4 regions of the Streptomyces sp. NPDC091282 genome follow, and region 1 is predicted to be linked to each of the others. Evidence: riboswitches for the same ligand, from Rfam matches in the RefSeq annotation. Region 1 holds a riboswitch; each other region holds the start of a gene.
What was found. A riboswitch is a leader RNA that binds a small molecule or an ion and turns the genes downstream of it on or off. The one in region 1 is predicted to bind cyclic di-AMP.

Region 1 (4,631 bases):
CACGGCGTAGACGATGCGCTGCACCAGCTGCGGGATGGCCTCGAACCCGGCCGGGCAGCTGCCGTCGGCGGCCTCGAACGCCACGTGGGTGCGGTGGTTGGCGCTGTCGATGTTCCGGCCGTCCCAGCAGCTCTGGAACCTGAACGTGCGCACCACGTCACTGCCCTTGGGACACAGCGGGTACTTGTCCTTGAGCTGCCGGTCCTCGAAACCGGTACAGCTCCAGGAGGCGTTGGCGTTGGCCGGGCCGTTGACGAAGGACTTGGCGTCGCCGGTGATGATGCGCAGCAGCCGCGGCATCTCGGTGACCTTCGAGGTCGGGTTGCCCTCGAAGGTGAGCGTCACCTGCTTCGCCGTCACGATCTGCCCGGCGTTGCCCTCGGTGCCGCCGCCCGGCTTGTCGGCGTCGCGCTCCTGCTTGCCGTTCTGCAGCCGCAGCACGGGCCAGTAGTACGTCGACTTGTCGCCGCGGTCCGCGCAGCTCGTGTCGGCCTTGGCGAGGTCGTCGTCGCTGGCGAACGCGTTGTTGGACTGGTTGCCGATGTAGTCGTGGAAGTGGTGGGCGCCGTTGGAGACGCCGGGCGCCACGATCACGTTGTCCGAGTTGAACAGGCCGTTGGCGTTCACCCCGCAGCTGGAGGAGAAGGTGCCGGTGGAACCGCCGGACTGCTCGGCGGGGGTCGCGGCGTTGGGCTGCACGCCGGTGATGTCGGCGTAGTCGGCGGCGACGGGACCGTTGCCGCCCTGGCCGCCGCTGCCGGTACCTGCACTGGCACTCGCACTCGCGCTCGCGCCCTGGCTCGGCGCGCCGCTGTCCTGCGGCGACGCCGACTGGCCGCCGCTGCCCTGGTCCGAGGAGCGCAGGGTGCAGGCGGCGAGGTCGTCGAGGCCCTGCGGACGGTCGCCCGCACGGCCGATGGCGTCGGCGATCCGCTGCAGGGACTGCGACCGCTTCTCCTTCAGCGGCGCCAGGATCATCCCGTCGGCGGCACCGGGGTCCTGCTGGATCGCCGCCGCCTGCTCCTTGAGCTGCTGGTAGGCGGCCGCGATCTGCTGGTCCAGCTGCGCGAGTTCGTCGTCGACGTCGGCCCGCGCCGCGTCGGGCACGGTGGTCAGGCGGCTGCCGACGTCGGGGCAGTAGACGGTGGGCGCGGACAGCACCTGGGCCGTCTGCCCGGTCTGCTGGTCCGAACTCCCCTCGGTCGCCGAGGCGTAGACGTTCACCGCGACCAGTGTTCCGCCGCCGAGCATCAGGGCGACCGCTGCGAAGGTCGCGCGTTGTGCGCCGGTAGGGCGTCTGCGCCTGTTGGGTCTCAAGGTCGTTCCCCTGCGTGTCGTGGTCGGCCGGGCATGGAAATCCCCCCGCCCTGTACGCGGCACGGCACCCCTGTGTTCAACGGCCCCGCGAATTCACGGCAATCTCATAGGAAGCCGCCGTACGGGCCGCCCCGGCGCGGGTCCGGCACCTCGAACGCTACGACGAACATCACAATTACGTATCGGACATTAGCCACCTCAACCTTCACACGAGTGACACAAGTTGGCTAGGTTGACGGGCAAGCCGCTCGGCTCCCCCCGGCGAATCCCGTCGGGCCGCGCGGCCTCCGCCCAATCCGGTGCCCAACGGGGCTTTCCGGAGCCGGGGACCCAACCGAACCACTGGGGTGAATCGGCCGACCGCCCTGAGGGGCCGCGGCCGTAGGGCATGCCTTCCGGATCGACCCGCCCGAACCCGACAGCTAACCCGGTCGGCGGAGTACGGAAGGAGCACGACCCCCATGGCGCCCGAGAGCCGTGACGAGGTTCGCCGACGGATCGACAGCCTCTACGACCAGGCCGAGAACGCCACCGGGAACTACAACGCCACGCGTGCGATGAACGGGGGCTCGCGGTCCCGCGGGGTCCCGCTGTTCAAGCGGCCGCGGCGTGACGACCCGGGCCTGGAGAGCATCGCCCGTGAGTGGTTCGACGGAGCGCGCTCCCGGCTCGGACCGAGCGTCCCGGCGGCGCTGCCCGCCGACCGGCAGCCCGCCCGTCCCGGCCCGCGCCGGCCCGTCAGCGCGATGGCGGCCGACCTGATCGGCCAGCTGGAGGACTCCGGACCGGACCGTCCGGAGCTGACCGCGGGGCCGTCCGCGAACGGCGGCATCGAGGTGGTCCGCGAGCCGGCGGAGCGCCCGCAGCGGGAACTGACGGCCGGCTCCCAGGCCGCCCTGCCGCCCGGGCCGTCCGCCGCGGCCAAGGCGCTGCCCGCCGCCGCGCCCAGGCGGGCGACGCCGGGCGCGTCCAAGACCAGGAGCCAGCTGAAGATCGCCAAGGCGCGCGAGATCCTGTCGCAGCGCACCGGGCGGCGCGCCGTCGCGGCCCTCGAACCGGCCGCGCCCGCCCCGGCCGCCCCGACGCCGTGGCCCGTCGCGGAAGCCCAGCCCCCGGCGCAGCACTGGCCGGCCCCCGCCGGCCTGCCGGGCCAGTACGGCGACACCGGCGCCTTCGCGGCGGACGCCCTGACCGGCACCGGCGCCTTCGCGGCCGTGACCGTGACGGAGACGGCGATCCCGGTGATACCGGCCACGGACACGGGCTCCTTCCGGGCCGTGTCCCCGGGCGACACGGGCGGCATCCCGCAGATACCCGCCCTGGACACCGGCGGCTTCCGCATCATGAGCCCCGGCGCACCCCAGCCCCAGCCCCCGGCGGACACCGGCGGCTTCCCGGCCATGCCCCCGAGCGACACGGGCGGCATCCCGGCGGTACCCGCCCTGGACACCGGCGGCTTCCGGGTCATGAGCCCCGGCGCCCCTCAGCCCATGTCCGCGGCGGACACCGGCGGCTTCCCGGCCATGTCCCCGGGTGACACCGGAGGCATCCCGCAGATACCCGCCACGGACACCGGCGGCTTCCGCATCATGAGCCCCGGCGCACCCCAGCCCCAGCCCCCGGCGGACACCGGCGGCTTCCGGGTCATGACACCCGGTGGTAGCGGCGGGCTTCCCGGCGCGGCGCCCATGGACTCGGCCGTGCCGTCCGCCGTGAGCCCGGGTGACACCGGTTCCTTCCGGGTCATGACGCCGGGCGCCACGGGCACCTTCCGGATGCCGGACGACACCGGCTCGTTCCCGGCCATGACACCGACGGACACCGGCAGCTTCCCCGCCATGGCACCGGCGGACACCGGCGCCTTCCCCGCCATGACGCCCGCGGACACCGGCGCCTTCCCCACCGCCGTGCCCGGCCAGGCTCCGGTGGCCGGTGGTTCCTTCCCGGGGGCGGCCGTCGCCTATCCCGGCGCGCCCCAGGCCGTCGTGGAGGCCGTTGCGCCCGCCGTCCAGTACGGCATGCCGTCGGCCGACTTCGGCACCGGGGGCCTCCCCGTGGCCGCGCCCGCCGTGGACATGGACATGGGCGGTTACGCCACCGCCGGTTACGCCGCCGCCCCGGCCATGGCCGCCGTACCCCAGCCGCCGATGCCGACGGCGGTCGCGGACCCGCCGTGGGCGATGCTGGCGACTCCCGCCGCGCCCGTCGAGCCGCCCTTGGCGATGGCCGCCGCCGCATCGCTCGCCGCGGCACCGCTCCCCGTCGCGACGGTCCCGCCGATGCCCGCGGTGGTCACCGCGGCCGTCCCGACGGTGCCCCCCGTGGCCGTCGCCGACCCGCTGCCCACCGCTCCCCCGGCCGCGCCGTTCGTGCCCGCCGCCGTGGCCGAGCCCGGCAAGGCGATGAAGGCGCTGGCGTTCGCCCGCGCGCAGATCGGGCGGCCCTGCGTCTGGGGCGCGACCGGTCCTGAGTCGTACGACTGCTCCAGCCTGACCCAGGCCGCCTGGCGGGCCGCCGGGGTGTCGCTGCCGCGCAGCGCGCCGGAGCAGGCCTTCGCCGGCACGCCGCTGACGCATGCCGCCGTCGAGCCGGGTGACCTGGTCTTCTTCTTCGACGACGACAGCCACGTCGGGGTCTACGCGGGCGACGGCATGATGATCCACGCGCCCAGCCCCGGCGCCTCCATCCGCGAGGAGTCGATCTACAACGCCGGCGAGTCGGCCATCCACCGGGTGGTGCGCCCGGCCTGAGCCGGGCCGTCCGGGTCAGACCCTCCGCCGCCGGGTGCGCCAGCTCTCGTGGTGGTCCAGGAGGGTCTGCTCGACGGGCCGGTAGGCCAGGCCCAGTTCGCGGACGCTCCGGCCGTTGTCGACGGGGAAGCGGATGCCCAGGTGTTTGCGTATGTAGTCCTGGGTGAGGCCGAAGAACGGGCCGAGGAGCCGTACCGGCCAGTGCGGCAGCGCGGTGCGCGGCAGGCGCGGGTCCCAGGGGCGGCGGGCGCGGATGATCCGGGACATCTCGTGGAAGGACGTCATCGTCTCGTTGGCCACGATGTAACGGCCGCTCGCCGCCGGGCGCTCCGCCGCCGCGATGTGCGCGTCGGCCACGTCGCGGACGTCCGCGGTGGTGAAGCTGAAGTCCGGGGCGCCGTAGCAGAACAGGCCCTTGAACAGCTCGTCCAGCAGGAACAGGCTGCCGGACTCGGAGGCCGGCGTCAGTGAGGGTCCGAGGACCAGACCGGGGTTGACGGCGACCATGCGCCAGCGGTCCTGGGCGGCCTCGGCGTCCCAGGCGGCGCGTTCGGCGAGCGTCTT
Region 2 (4,631 bases), on a different contig from region 1:
AACACCGCGTCGGTCCGGCTGCACCGGCGGTTCGGCTTCGAGCACGCGGGGACGGTGCGGGAGGTGGGCGTCAAGTTCGGCCGGCGGCTGGATCTCACGCTCATGCGCCTGCCGCTGGACCGGGACGGCAACACGCCCGGGGGCAGGACCGATTAGGGTGACCGCGTGGCGAGAGTGCGGTTGAGCGTGGCCGAACGGCGTGAGGAACTGCTGCGTGCGGCCATCGAGCAGATCGAGGCGCGGGGTGTGGCGGCGGTACGGATCGCCGACGTCGCCTCGGCCCTCGGCGTGAGCAATGCGCTGGTGCTGTACCACTTCTCGACGAAGGAGAAACTGGTCGCCGCCGCCTTCGCCTATGCCGCCGAGGACGACCTGGCCCATCTGCGCAAGCTGCTGGGCCGCCGCACCTCAGCGTCGCGCCGGCTGCGGGCGGCGGTGCGCTGGTACGCGCCGACCGGGCAGGCCAAGGGCTGGCGGCTGTGGATCGAGGGCTGGGCGGTGGCGCTGCGCGAGCCCGCCCTGCGGGACGTGGCCAAGCAGCTGGACCAGCAGTGGAAGGCGGCCATCGCCGAGGTCGTCGCCGAGGGCGTGGCCGCCGGCGAGTTCCGGTGCCCCGACCCCGCGGCCGCGGCACTGCGGCTGACCGCCCTGCTCGACGGGCTCGCGGTGCAGCTCACCTCCTACCCGGGCGCCCTGTCGCGCGCGCGGGCGCAGGAGTGGGTCGACGAGGCGCTGGCGCGCGAGGTCGGGCTGGACCAGGACGGATGAGGGGCGGCCCGCGCGCGGGCCGCCCCTCATCCGCTTCCGTGACCTCAGGCCACGGAAGCGATCCGCATCCTGATGTCGTCCGGGGACAGCGCCCCCTTGGCGGTCACGTGGTCGCCCGAGGACTCGCCGCGCAGCCGCCGGCCGATCCACGGCACCAGGTACTCACGGGCCCAGTGCACGTCGTCGCGGCGGATCTCCAGGGTGCCGCGGGGCGGCAGCGGCGGCCACGGCTGGTCCGGGTCGGCCGGCACGTCGAGGCCGAGCACCTGGCCGGCCCGCAGCGCCACTCGCGTGTGCCCCTCGGGAGACAGGTGCAGCCGGTCGCCGTCCCAGGCCCGCCGGTCCTGCACGGTCTTCAGGGACCACAGGTCGAGCACCGGGCAGCCGTACCGGTCGGCGACGGCGCGGACATGGCCGTTGTAGGTGGCGATCTTGCCGCGCAGATGCTTGAGGACCGGCACCCCGCGGGTGTCGAAGCCGGTGGTCACCAGGACCGTCCCGACGGCCTCGGTGAGCCGGGCCACGGCCCGCTCGAACCGCTCGGCCACCTCGTCGGGGTCGGTGCCGGGGCGGATGATGTCGTTGCCGCCCGCGCTGAAGGAAACCAGGTCCGGGGCGAGTTCCACGGCCCTGGGCAACTGCTCCGCCACGATCTGGTCGAGCAGCCTCCCGCGCACCGCGAGGTTGGTGTAGTCGAAATCGCCCTCGGGCCGCCGGTCCGACAGCAGGACCGCGAACCGGTCCGCCCAGCCGACGAACGCCCCGTCGGGGCCGGGGTCGCCGACGCCTTCGGTGAAGCTGTCCCCCACCGCCACGTACGACCCGATCACTGATGCCTTGTCACTCTTCGAATCGTCTGCCACGTCGGGTCATGATTCACCTCGGACTGTGACCTACGCGACCGTAATAAAGGGTTGACGACCGGTGAGATAAGACACTTGTAAATAGTCGACCAAGCCAGGAATAAGCCTCTGAGCAGGGGCGTTGAAGCGTCGATCGCCCGAAGGCCGGACCCGGGGATCAGGGGTCCGGCCTTCGGAGTGCGTGGCGCCTCGCAGGTGTCGACGGGTCAGCCGACGGTGACGCCCTTCGAGCGGAGGTAGGCGACCGGGTCGAGGTCGGAACCGTAGTCGGGGGTGGTCCGGATCTCGAAGTGGAGGTGCGGGCCTGTGACGTTGCCGGTGGCGCCGGAGAGGCCTATCTGCTGACCCTCGGTCACGGTCTGGCCGACCGAGACGGAGAGCGCGGAGAGGTGGCCGTACTGCGCGTAGTGGCCGTCGGCGAGCCGGATGACGACCTGGTTGCCGTAGGCGCCGCCCCAGCCGGCCGTGACCACCGTGCCCTCGCCGACGGCCTTGACCGGGGTGCCGGTCGGGACGACGAAGTCGACCCCGGTGTGGTAGCCGCTGGACCACATGCTGCCGGCGACGTGGTAGCGGGTGCCGAGGGTGCCGCCGGTCACCGGGAGGGTGAAGCCGGAGACGGCCGTCGCGGAGTTGTCCGAGGAGGAGCCCGGGTCCGAGGACGGTGCGGCGGGGGTGTCGGACCGGGTGGGCGCCGGAGCGTCCGGCCGGGAGTCCCGGCTCGGGCGGTCGGGCGCGGCGTGGCGGCCGCCGAGCGTGAGTTCGAGACCGGGGTGGATCAGCGAGGGGTTGGCGCCGACCGCCTGCCGGTTGTCGGCGTAGAGCCGCTGCCAGCCGCCGGCCACGTCGTGCTCGTCGGCGATCTTCGCGAGGCAGTCGCCGGAGACCACGGTGTAGACGCGGTGCGTGGAATTCCCGGTGCCGGAATTCTGGGCGGCGGATTTCCGCGCGGCCGTCTTCGCGACGGTCGGAATCGACTGCGCGGCCTTTTCGGAAACGGTCTGCGTGGTGGCCGCGTGGGCGCCGGTGGCACCCATGAGCGGCAGGGCCAGCGCGGCGCCGCCGGTTCCGGCGACGGCCATCGAGCGCGTGAGGCGCGGGGACTTGGGACGGCGGTGCTTACCCTTCGCGGGCATGACGCATTCCTCTCCGGCGCCTGCGAGGTGAGCTGTCGGGTTCGGGCTGGAGCTGCCCGGCCACGCGGGAAGACGTGGCTACACCCCTAGCCGTCCCGGGAACCGGAACAGGCGGTCATACCTGGTGGGTCCCCCGCTCCTGCCGGGCACGGGTGAGTGTGTGTGGGGACTCCGGTCGGCGGCAGGATTCGGCGTTCCGTCCGGATGCGTGGTGAACGTAAGCGAGCAGGAGGGACGTGAACAAGAGCCCGGTTCCGTCCGTCCTGGTTTCACTTGATCCGTTATGGGAATTCCCGGTCACTCTCCGTGAATTCCCGGCTTTCGCGCACCCTCAATCCCCGGGAAAGCCACCGGAATTACGTGAGCATGACGCACGACGGACGGTCACGAATATGACGCTCCTCACGCACGTCCCGCCACGTCCGTCTATTCCATAACTAGTACGAACGAAGGCGCCACTTCGGACATAAGACTCAGATCCGGCGCAACCTGACAACCGTCGCATCCAGGTCGCCGCGCAGTTCCGTGCGCAACCCGTGGTGCAACAGCACGGCGCCGCGGAGTATTTCGCCCGTCTCCCGGTCCTCGTACGAGGCCGCCGGGTCGAGCCCCTGGAGCCGCAGGGCCGGCATCGGCTCGCCGTAGCTCTGGGCCTGGAGCCAGGCGAGCACCACGGTCTCGTCGCCCAGGGTGTACTGCACCGCGCTGAGCCCGCCGGCCGGCGGCCGCAGCCGGAACTGGTCGCCGCGCTGCACCAGGGGCCGGATGTCCTTGTAGAGCTCCACCCAGCGGGCGGCCTCCGCCAGCTCGTCCTCGGTCCACCGCGAGAGGTCGCCGCCGATGCCGAGGGCGCCCGCCATGGAGCTGACGAAGCGGAAGCGCAGGCTGCTGACCCGGCCGTTGAGCTGGTGGTTCGGGCTGTCGGTCACCCAGGCCGACATCACCCGGGCCGGATGGATCTGGCTGAAGCCGTGCTGGATGGCGAGCCGGTCCAGCGGGTCGGTGTTGTCGGAGGTCCACACCTCGTCGGTGCGGCTCATGATGCCGAGGTCGATCCGGCCGCCGCCGCCCGAGCAGGACTCGATGGCCACGTCCGGGTGGGCCGCCCGGATCCGGTCGATCAGGGCGTACAGCCCGCGGACGTGGTCGACCCACAGCCGCTGCGGGTACGGCTCGCCGGGCCAGCCCGCGTCCGTGAAGCAGCGGTTGAAGTCCCACTTCACGTAGTCGATCGGAGCGCTGGACAGCAGGGTGTCCAGCTGCTCCCACAGGTACTCCCGGACGTCCTCGCGGGCGAGGTTGAGGACGAGCTGATTGCGCAGTTCCGTGCGCCTGCGTCCCTGCTGGAACTGCACCCAGTCGGGGTGCGCGCGGTACAGGTCGCTGTCCGCGTTGACCATCTCGGGCTCGACCCAGATGCCGAACTGCATGCCGAGGGCGTGCACGTGGTCCGCGAGGGGCTTCAGGCCCTCGGGGAAGCGGTCCGGGTTGGGCGTCCAGTCACCGAGGCCCGCGCGGTCGCTGGTCCGGGCGCCGAACCAGCCGTCGTCGACCACGAACAGCTCGACGCCGATCGCGGCGGCCCGCCGGGCGAGGACGGCCTGCTGCTCCTCGGAGATGTCGAAGGTGGTGGCCTCCCAGGAGTTGAACAGCACCGGCCGGTCCCGCTCGGCGTCCGGGATGACGTACGCGCGCTGGTAGGCGTGCCAGGCACGGCTCGCGCCGCCGAAACCGCCCTCGCTCCACAGGCCCGCGAAGACCGGGCTGGTGTACGACTCGCCCTCGGCCAGCATGAGCAGGCCCGAGTCGTCGTAGCCGGCGCCGCCGGTGATCTGCACGCGCGCGTCGGGCAGTTGGGCGACGG
Region 3 (4,631 bases), on a different contig from region 1:
GTGAGCTTGGCCGACGGGTCGGCCGAGGAGCCGTCGCCGCCCTGTGCCGCGCCGGACAGCAGGCCGTTCTCCAGGCCGCCGAGGTCGGGCAGGCCGAGGTCGGTGCTGATCTTCACCGTGCCGGACAGCTGCTGCACGTCCGACTTGGCGATCTTGTCGATGAGTTCCTGTGCGGTGATCTTCGGCAGGTCGGGGTCGCCCGAGTCGGCGAGTGCCGGAACCAGGCCGATCGTGGCCGCGGCCACGCCCATGACCGCGACCGGGACGACGTATCGCGCGGCCTTGCGCCGCCGCTCGGCGCGCAGCTCGTCGTCGGCCTGCGCGGCCCCCGTGCTGTCCTCGGTTTCGTACGGTGCCATGTGTGCCTTACCTCCGTCGTCGGCGGCGGCTGTGCTCGCACGTGTCCCACCCTGAGCCGCCATTCTCACCCGAATCGGTGAGCGGTGGTGATTTCCGTGGTTTCCATCTCACCAAATCCGGGCCGCTCAAGCGTCAGACCCGGGAGCCAACTCCGTGTACGACTGCGGTATGACACAAGGGTGGAGGCGCCTCCCCCGACCCGTAGGGGTCGCACGGCGGAGACGCCTCCTGTCACGTTCCGTAACCGCTCGTCGCGCGAGCCTCCGGGACGTGACCCAAGTCACACAGGAAGGGTTCGGGCTAGCCCGCCCGGTGCACCACCGCGTCGCACAGCTCCAGGAGCGCCGCCTTCGCGTCGCACTCCATCAGCGGCGCCAGCGCGGCCCGGGCCTCCTCGGCGTACCTGACCGTGTCCCGGCGCGCCTGCTCCAGCGCCGGGTGCGCCCGCAGGGCCGCCAGGGCCTGCGCGTGCCGGGCGTCGTCCGTGAGGTCGGAGTCCAGCAGCTCGCACAGTGCCACGTCCTCGGCCAGCCCCAGCCGGGCCGCCCGCTCGCGCAGCCGCAGCACCGGGAGCGTGGGGACGCCCTCGCGCAGATCGGTCCCCGGGGTCTTGCCGGACTCGTGGGAGTCGGAGGCGATGTCCAGGACGTCGTCGGCGAGCTGGAAGGCGACGCCGAGGCGTTCGCCGTACTGGGTGAGGACGTCCACGACCGTCTCGTCGGCGCCGGACATCATCGCGCCGAAGCGGCAGGAGACCGCCACCAGCGAGCCGGTCTTGCCGCCGAGCACGTCGAGGTAGTGGTCCACCGGGTCACGCCCGTCGGAAGGACCGGCCGTCTCCAGGATCTGGCCCGTCACCAGCCGTTCGAACGCGAGGGCCTGGACCCGCACCGCCTCGGGTCCGAGGTCGGCGAGGATCTGCGAGGCGCGGGCGAAGAGGAAGTCGCCCGTGAGGACGGCGACCGAGTTGCCCCAGCGGGTGTTGGCGCTGTCGACACCGCGGCGCACGGCTGCCTCGTCCATGACGTCGTCGTGGTAGAGCGTGGCGAGGTGGGTCAGCTCGACGACCACCGCCGACGGCACCACGCCGGGCGCGTACGGGTCACCGAACTGCGCGGCCAGCATCACCAGCAGGGGCCGGAACCGCTTCCCGCCGGCCCGCACGAGATGCTGCGCGGCCTCCGTGATGAACGGGACCTCACTCTTGGTGGCTTCTAGCAAGCCCTCCTCGACAGCCGTCAATCCGGCCTGGACATCGGCTTCCAGAGCCTGGTCCCGCACGCTCAGCCCGAACGGCCCGACGGTCACGAGGGGTCTCCTGTCTGCTGGTGTCCACTGGCGCTTACACGGTTTGTCGATAGGTCGCTGCCATCACTCAAGTCAGCGTATCCGGTCAGGTTTCGATCACCGAGGGCGCCCACCGTTACACCCCGGGCGCTATCGGATCACGACCGGTATGTTTTTGATCAGCCGATACGACCTGACATCTCATGACTTAACAGGAAGTACCGGCTCTTGTCGCGAAACCGTGGTGAACCGGAGGCACGCGGTGCCCCGGACCGGAGGTACCCCTTCCGCCGCCCGTCGATGCCGGCCGGCCCCACTTCGCGGGCCCCTCACCCCGGATAAGAACAATTCGGACAATTTTCAGAATTGCCTGTGACGCCCACCACTTCACCTGCCCCAATCGAGGCAATGCATACAAATCACGGCGTCCCGCTATTCCGTCGGCACCCGGAAAAGGGCATTCAATGAATCCCTCTTGTCCGATTCGCCGCAATTGCCACTTCGTGAAGTGGGTCACGTGGCCCTGAGTGCCACAAATGCGGTGAGGTGACCCTTTCTTCCCTTGCGCCATAAGCGAGTTGAGGCTTGGCAACCGCAAAGGATCAAGTGCCCCATACGACTCAGATCAAGGTCAATGGGTGCGTTGTGTGCATCAGGTGCTTGTTTCGGACATGTGCTCTCGCATACGTTCCGGCTCACCGGGCGGACGCCGAATCCTGCCGCCGCCCGTCGTGACCCATCGACGAGTTCATTCGCACGGCAGGAGCGGGGGAACCAGGTAAGCCGCCGGACCGGGCGACGGACGTCACCGAAGGACGTCGTACCGGAATGGCTAGGGGTGAAGTCGCTCCGCCTCAGGGCGGTGCGGCCGGGCACTCCCCGGTCCCGAACCCGACAGCTCACCTCGCAGGCGACGGAGAGGAACTTCGCCATGTCTGCTGTCTCCCAGCACCGCCGTCCCCGCCGTAACCCCCTCCTGCGCAGGCTCACCCTCGCGGGGACCGGCGCCGCCGTTCTCGCCCTTCCGCTCATCGGGGCGACCGCCGCCTCCGCCGCCACGTCCACCGCCACGACGGCTTCGTCGGCCGCCACGGCCTCCACGACACTCGCCGGGTACCCGAACAACCTCGACGGCTGGATCCGCGAGTCCCTCGCGATCATGGCCGAAAAGAAGATCCCGGGCACCTACGACGGCATCTACCGCAACGTGATGCGCGAGTCCTCGGGCAACCCGAGTGCCATCAACCTCTGGGACTCCAACGCCGCCAAGGGCATCCCGTCCAAGGGCCTGCTCCAGGTGATCGACCCGACGTTCAAGACCTACCACGTGGACGGCACGTCGTTCGACGTCTACGACCCGGTCGCGAACATCACCGCCGCCTGCAACTACGCCGCCGCGCGGTACGGCTCGATCGACAACGTGCACGGCGCGTACTGACCGGCGCGTACTGACCGGCGCGTACTGACCGGCTTCGTCAGCCGAAGAGTCGTTCGAGGACGACGGCCACGCCGTCGTCCTCGTTCGACGAGGTGATCTCGTCGGCCACCGCCTTGAGTTCGGGATGGGCGTCGGCCATCGCCACCCCGTGGGCCGCCCAGTCGAACATCGGGACGTCGTTGGGCATGTCCCCGAAGGCGACCGCCCGCTCCGGGCTCAGCCCGAGCCGGTCGGCGGCCAGCGCGAGACCGGTCGCCTTGGTCACGCCGCACGGCTGCAGCTCGACCGTCCCCGGTCCCGACATGGTGACCGTCGCCAGCGACCCGACCACCGCGCGGGCGGTCGCCGCCAGTTCGTCGTCGGACAGGGCGTGGTGGCGCAGCAGCACCTTGCTGATGGGCGCGCGCCACAGGTCGTCGCGCCGGCCGACCCGCAGCGCGGGCAGCGTCGGGTGGGGCATCCGGTAGCCCGGCTCGATGAGCGTGAGCCCGTCCACGCCGTCCTGGTCGACCGCCGCGTACACCTGGCCGACCTCGGCCTCGATCTTGCCCAGGGCGGTCTCCGCCAGGTCCCGGTCCAGGGTCACCGACCAGAGCAGCCGGTCCGCGCCGGCGTCGTACACCTGGGCGCCCTGGCCGCAGACCGCGAGTCCCGTGCAGCCCAGGTCCCCCAGGAGAGGGCGCACCCTCGGCGCGGGGCGCCCGGTCACCACGAGATGCCGGGCCCCGGCCCGGGCCGCCCGCGCGAGCGCGGCGAGCGACCGTTCCGACACGGTGTCGTCGGCACGCAGCAGCGTGCCGTCCAGGTCGGTGGCGATCAGTGAGTACGGCGTGGGTGCGACCATGATCAGAGAATACGGACAGCACGCCCGGGAGACTCACCGCGCGTTCCGGCCTCAAATGACGCCCGCGTCCACGGTGATGGGACGTCCGATGGGGCGTCCCGCTACGGAGCACGTGCCGTCCGCGGCGGGACGGGGTCGGCGGACGACGGGACGCGGTCGGCGGTCGGCGGTCGGCGGTCGGCGGTCGGCCGAGAACGGCAGACGGCAGACGGCAGACGGCAGACGGCAGACGGCCGGGAACGGCGGCCGCGGCCGGTGCGGACGGTGGTCCGGTGGCTAGTTCGTGGACGTGCCCGAGCCGCGGCGGTTGGTGCGCCACAGCTCGTACAGGTGCTTCGCGCCCGGTCGCACGAGGCGGGCGAGCATCGTGACGAACGGCAGCGGATCGTCACCGGCGAGCCAGGCCAGCTCGGTGCCGCTCGGCCGCCCCGGCGCGTGCGGTGTGGTGTAGCCGCTGCGCCGGTAGGCGAGGAGGGCGGGCAGGTCGATGTTCTCCACCACGTACCGCTGCCCGGCCCGCTGTTCCCCCTCCGGGACCCGGCGCCCGGTCAGGTCCAGGTGCATCGCGCGGACCACGTCCACCCCCGACTCGCTCTCGAAGAGCCGGAACTGGGCGCCCATCCGCGGGTTGAAGTCGAGCAGTTTGTACCGCCCGTCGCGGCGGTCGAAGCGCAGGTCGAGGTCGATGACGCCGGTGAAGCC
Region 4 (4,631 bases), on a different contig from region 1:
GGCGGCGGCACCGTCCACACCCAGCTCCTCCAGCAGGGCCTCGCCGACGAACTGCAGCTGGTCCTGGCGCCCCTCTTCGTCGGCGACCCGAAGGCGCCGCGCCTGTTCGGGCCCGGCGGATACCAGGCGGGACGGCTGCGGCTCGTGGAGAGCCGCCGTATCGAGGACGTCGTCCTGATGCGGTACGAGCCCACCGCGCCCGGCGCGGGCGGGTCGGTGTCCGCCGCCGACCGGCACTGGCTGCGGATCGCCTGCGAACTGGCGGCCGACTGCCCGCCCTCGCGGACCGCGTTCAGCGTCGGCGCCGTGGTGGTCGCGGCCGACGGCACGGAACTGGCCCGCGGCCACTCGCGCGAGGCCGGCGACCCCGTCGTGCACGCGGAGGAGGCGGCCCTGGCCAAGATCCCCGCGGACGACCCGCGGCTGGCCACCGCCACCGTCTACACCAGCCTCGAACCCTGCACCCGCCGCGCCTCCCGGCCGCATCCCTGCGCCGAGCTGATCCTGCGGGCCGGGGTGCGGCGGGTGGTGACGGCGTGGCGCGAACCGGACACCTTCGTCGAGGCGGCCGACGGGACGGGAGCGCTGCGTGAGGCGGGGGTGGCGGTGCTGGTGCTCGGCGCGTACGAGGACCTGGCGAAGGCCCCCAACGGCCACCTGCTGAGCTGACCGCGTTCAACCGATGTGACTCGCCCTCTTCCGATGGCGTATGCTGGTTTCACCGACGCGGGGTGGAGCAGCTCGGTAGCTCGCTGGGCTCATAACCCAGAGGTCGCAGGTTCAAATCCTGTCCCCGCTACTGAAGGCCCAGGGCCGGAATTCCGAACAGGGATTCCGGCCCTGAGTCGTGTCCGGCCCGGACCGGCGTCCACCGGCACGTGTCCGTCGTCACATCCGCCCGCGCTCATCCGCCCGGCCCACACCGCTCGCCGCCCTCCGCTCGCAGCCGCAAATCTGGACGGACACGCAGGGGGATCCCGGAACAGAGGAGAGTCGTACCGTGGGCTTCGGAGAGGCGCCGGAGGACGGGTCCGTGACCGTCCGCACCCTGGCCCGCCTGCTGCCCGCCCTGCTGATCGTCGGCGGTGTCTTCTACGACGCCCTCACCCCGGTCGCCTTCACGGCCGTGCCGTTCTTCACGGCCGCCCCGCTGGTCGCCGCTCCCCTCTCCTCCCTGCGCACCACGGTCCTGACCGGCCTGGCCTCCTTCCTCGCCGTCTACGCCGTGCACGCGCGCTTCGGCTACGTGCCCGACGCGGACGCCGTCACCGAGCTGACCACCGTGGCCACCGTCTCCGCCCTCGCCGCCGGCATCAACCGGGTCGTGCGCCGCGGCGACCAGCGGCTGGCCTCCGCCCGCGAGGTCGCCGAGGCCGCCCAGCGCGCGGTGCTGCCCGAGCCCGCCGAACGGATCGGCGGCTTCGAGATCGCCGCCCGCTACGAGGCGGCCCAGGAGGGCACTCTCGTCGGCGGTGACCTGTACGCCGTCCAGGACACCCCGTACGGGGTGCGGCTGGTCGTCGGCGACGTCCGCGGCAAGGGGATGGGCGCGGTCGCCGCCGTCGCGGTGGTGCTCGGCGCGTTCCGGGAGGCCGCCGAGCAGGAGGCCTCGCTGGAGGCGGTGGCGGGGAGGCTGGAACGGGCGCTGGCCCGCGAGGGCGTCCGGCGCGGCGGCGTCGACACGTTCGAGGGGTTCACCACCGCCGTGCTCGCCGAACTCCCGCACGGCGAGGGCACGGTCCGGGTCGTCAACCGGGGCCATCCGCCGCCGCTGCTGCTGCACGCCGACGGCACGGTGCGCCCGGTCGAGGTGTCCGAGGCCGCGCTGCCGCTGGGGATGGGCGAGCTGGGCGCCTGGCCGGACCGGGCCGCCGAGCGGCCGTTCCCGGGCGGGGCCGCGTTGCTGCTGCACACCGACGGCCTCTCCGAGGCCCGGGACGCGCACGGCCGGTTCTTCGACCCGGAGCGGCGGCTGGCCGGCCGGGCCGGCACCGCCCCGGGGGCGCTGCTGGCCCGTCTCGCGGCCGAGGTGCGCCGGCACACCGGCGGCCGGATGGCGGACGACATGGCGCTGCTGGTGGTGCGGCGCACCTGAGCGCCCGTCCAGGGGGATGTCACCCTCGGTGTGCGGACGGAAGCCCTCCGCATAACATCTGAGTCACCATCAAAACGCGCGTGACTCCTGTGCCGCGCAGAACGCACGGCCAACTCGACCGTTTTTGACCGTTCGTGGCAGGTAAGTCCTTGCTTTGAAAGCTTAATGATCAAGGAGAACGGCTTGGAATCTGCCAGCCGCGTCTATTAACGTTCGATAACGCAGCGCGGTCGTCCCAGCCGTCACCCGCGACGGCTCCGTGCGCACGCGCCGAATCCCGCAAGGGAACCGGGGAACCACCTACTTGGGGTGAATCGCACGTATGTCGCCGGGTACGAAACGGCCGGTATACGCGCGTAGGAGACCTTCCTGCTCCGAACCCGTCAGCTAACCCGGTAGGCAGCGGAAGGAAAGGAGTGCGCCCGCGTGGCGTCCAACCGGCCTGCTCCGACAGCCCCGTTCGTGCCCAGCCAGCGTCAGCCCGAGGCCTACGGCTACGGCGGCCTGCGCACCGACGAGGGCCCCTGGGAGGAGTGGAACCCCACCGAGGAGTCCCTCGCCCCGGTACGCGGCCGGCACCGCGTCTCCAAGCAGCGCGGCGGCGGACTCGCCCGCAGCTCCACGGTCCTCGGCGTCGGTGTCATCGCCGCCGTCGGCGCGGGCGGCATGGCCAGCGCCAACACCGGCAAGCCGCCGGTCTCCATCTCGCTGCCCGACCTGCCGTCCTCCGTCGACTCCCTGCTCGGCGACGGCGCCGGCCACCAGGCCACCCAGACCGCGCTCAGCAGCGTCACCACGGCGACCGCCACCGACGCGGACTCCTCCTCCGACGCCGGTGAGGCACTGCGCAGCCGGATCATCGCCCAGGCCGAGCAGCAGCAGACCCAGATCGACGTCCGGGCCACCGCCAAGGCCGTGGCCGCCGCCGACAAGGCGGTCTCCGACGCCGAGGCCAAGGCGGAGAAGGCCGCGGCCACCCAGGCCGCGGACGCCAAGGAGAAGGCGCAGGCCGCCGAGAAGGCGCAGGCCGAGCAGAAGCGGCTCGCCGCGCTGGCCAAGCAGTACACGCTGCCGGTCGTCTCGTACACGATCACCGGCACCTTCGGGCAGGCCGGCTCCATGTGGGCCTCCGGGTACCACACCGGCCTCGACTTCGCCGCTCCCACCGGCACCCTGATCAAGGCCGTGCACAGCGGCACCGTCACGGAGGCCGGCTGGGCCGGTTCCTACGGCTACCGCACGATCCTCACCCTCGACGACGGCACCGAGCTGTGGTTCTGCCACCAGTCCTCGATCGGCGTCAAGGTCGGCCAGAAGGTCGCCACCGGCGACGTCATCGGCCGGGTCGGCGCCACCGGCAACGTCACCGGCCCGCACCTCCACCTGGAGGTCCACCCCGGCGGCCAGGCCACCGGCATCGACCCGATGACCTGGCTGCGCGGCAAGGGCCTCAACCCCTGACCGACCCCACTGATCCCCGGCGGCCCTGACGACACCCCCCCGACGTCAGGGCTGCCGGTCCGGTGTGTCCCGGGCCGGGCCGGGGCCTTCCGCTTTTACGAGAACTTCGCGTTGCGGCGGCATCGGTCCGCAGGCGGCCGGTGTTGAACTGGGACATGACCCCTTCTTCCGCTTCTCCCGCATCCGGCTCCCTCCGCAAGCTCGGCGCCTCCGATCTGGAGGTGTTCCCGCTCTGCCTGGGCGGCAACGTCTTCGGCTGGACCGCCGACGAGACCGCCTCCTTCGCCGTCCTCGACGCGTACACCGACGCGGGCGGCAACTTCGTGGACACCGCCGACGCGTACACGGCCTGGATCGAGGGCCACCAGGGCGGTGAGTCCGAGACCGTCATCGGCAAGTGGGTCAAGGAACGCGGCAACCGCGCCGACGTCGTCATCGCGACGAAGGTCAGCCAGCACCCCGAGTACCCCGGCCTGTCCGGCGCGAACATCAAGGCCGCCGCGGACGCGTCCCTGCGCCGCCTGGGCACCGACTACATCGACCTGTACTACACGCACTTCGACCAGCCCGAGATCCCGGTCGAGGAGATCATCGGCGCCCTGGACGAGCTGGTGCGGGCCGGCAAGGTCCGGCACATCGCCGCCTCCAACATCACCGCGGAGCGGCTCCAGGAGTCGCTGGACTTCTCCGACCGCGAGGGCCTGGCCCGGTACGTCGCCCTCCAGCCCCACTACAACCTGGTCTCCCGCGACACCTACGAGGGCGCCCTGCAGGAGCTGGCCTCCCGCACGGGCCTGGCCGCGGTCCCGTACTTCGCGCTCGCCGCGGGCTTCCTCACCGGCAAGTACCGCCCCGGCGCGGCGGTGGACAGCGCCCGCGCGGGCCGCGCCGCCCAGTACCTGGAGACCGAGCGGGGCCCGAAGGTCCTGGCCGCCCTCGACGAGATCGCCGAGGCCCACTCCGCCGCGGTCCCCACGGTCGCCCTGGCCTGGCTCGCGGCCCAGCCCACCGTCACCGCCCCGATCGCCTCGGCCCGCTCGCTGGAGCAGCTGCCGGCCCTGCTGGCCGTCGCCGG

Region 2: it holds a riboswitch for cyclic di-AMP, as region 1 does, so the genes downstream of both, ACIQOE_RS09915 (peptidoglycan DD-metalloendopeptidase family protein) here and ACIQOE_RS34355 (C40 family peptidase) in region 1, are expected to answer to the same signal.
Region 3: it holds a riboswitch for cyclic di-AMP, as region 1 does, so the genes downstream of both, ACIQOE_RS14530 (transglycosylase SLT domain-containing protein) here and ACIQOE_RS34355 (C40 family peptidase) in region 1, are expected to answer to the same signal.
Region 4: it holds a riboswitch for cyclic di-AMP, as region 1 does, so the genes downstream of both, ACIQOE_RS23320 (M23 family metallopeptidase) here and ACIQOE_RS34355 (C40 family peptidase) in region 1, are expected to answer to the same signal.

Annotation. Positions count from the first base shown of each region.
Region 1 covers NZ_JBIVUX010000009.1:189,269-193,899, reverse strand. Annotated here, with positions in the region: gene ACIQOE_RS34360 (DUF1996 domain-containing protein) at 1-1,251, opposite strand, end outside; cyclic di-AMP (ydaO/yuaA leader) riboswitch at 1,596-1,770, shown strand; gene ACIQOE_RS34355 (C40 family peptidase) at 1,779-4,067, shown strand; gene ACIQOE_RS34350 (NAD-dependent epimerase/dehydratase family protein) at 4,083-4,631, opposite strand, start outside.
Region 2 covers NZ_JBIVUX010000002.1:616,911-621,541, forward strand. Annotated here, with positions in the region: gene ACIQOE_RS09900 (GNAT family N-acetyltransferase) at 1-156, shown strand, start outside; gene ACIQOE_RS09905 (TetR/AcrR family transcriptional regulator) at 187-768, shown strand; gene ACIQOE_RS09910 (SGNH/GDSL hydrolase family protein) at 813-1,598, opposite strand; gene ACIQOE_RS09915 (peptidoglycan DD-metalloendopeptidase family protein) at 1,838-2,767, opposite strand; cyclic di-AMP (ydaO/yuaA leader) riboswitch at 2,772-2,932, opposite strand; gene ACIQOE_RS09920 (alpha-galactosidase) at 3,241-4,631, opposite strand, start outside.
Region 3 covers NZ_JBIVUX010000003.1:167,395-172,025, reverse strand. Annotated here, with positions in the region: gene ACIQOE_RS14540 (DUF2092 domain-containing protein) at 1-359, opposite strand, end outside; gene ACIQOE_RS14535 (polyprenyl synthetase family protein) at 661-1,668, opposite strand; cyclic di-AMP (ydaO/yuaA leader) riboswitch at 2,378-2,575, shown strand; gene ACIQOE_RS14530 (transglycosylase SLT domain-containing protein) at 2,579-3,085, shown strand; gene ACIQOE_RS14525 (HAD family hydrolase) at 3,123-3,929, opposite strand; gene ACIQOE_RS14520 (ATP-grasp domain-containing protein) at 4,206-4,631, opposite strand, start outside.
Region 4 covers NZ_JBIVUX010000005.1:20,305-24,935, reverse strand. Annotated here, with positions in the region: gene ACIQOE_RS23335 (dihydrofolate reductase family protein) at 1-669, shown strand, start outside; tRNA gene ACIQOE_RS23330 (tRNA-Met) at 726-799, shown strand; gene ACIQOE_RS23325 (PP2C family protein-serine/threonine phosphatase) at 1,001-2,095, shown strand; cyclic di-AMP (ydaO/yuaA leader) riboswitch at 2,354-2,514, shown strand; gene ACIQOE_RS23320 (M23 family metallopeptidase) at 2,522-3,556, shown strand; gene ACIQOE_RS23315 (aldo/keto reductase) at 3,712-4,631, shown strand, end outside.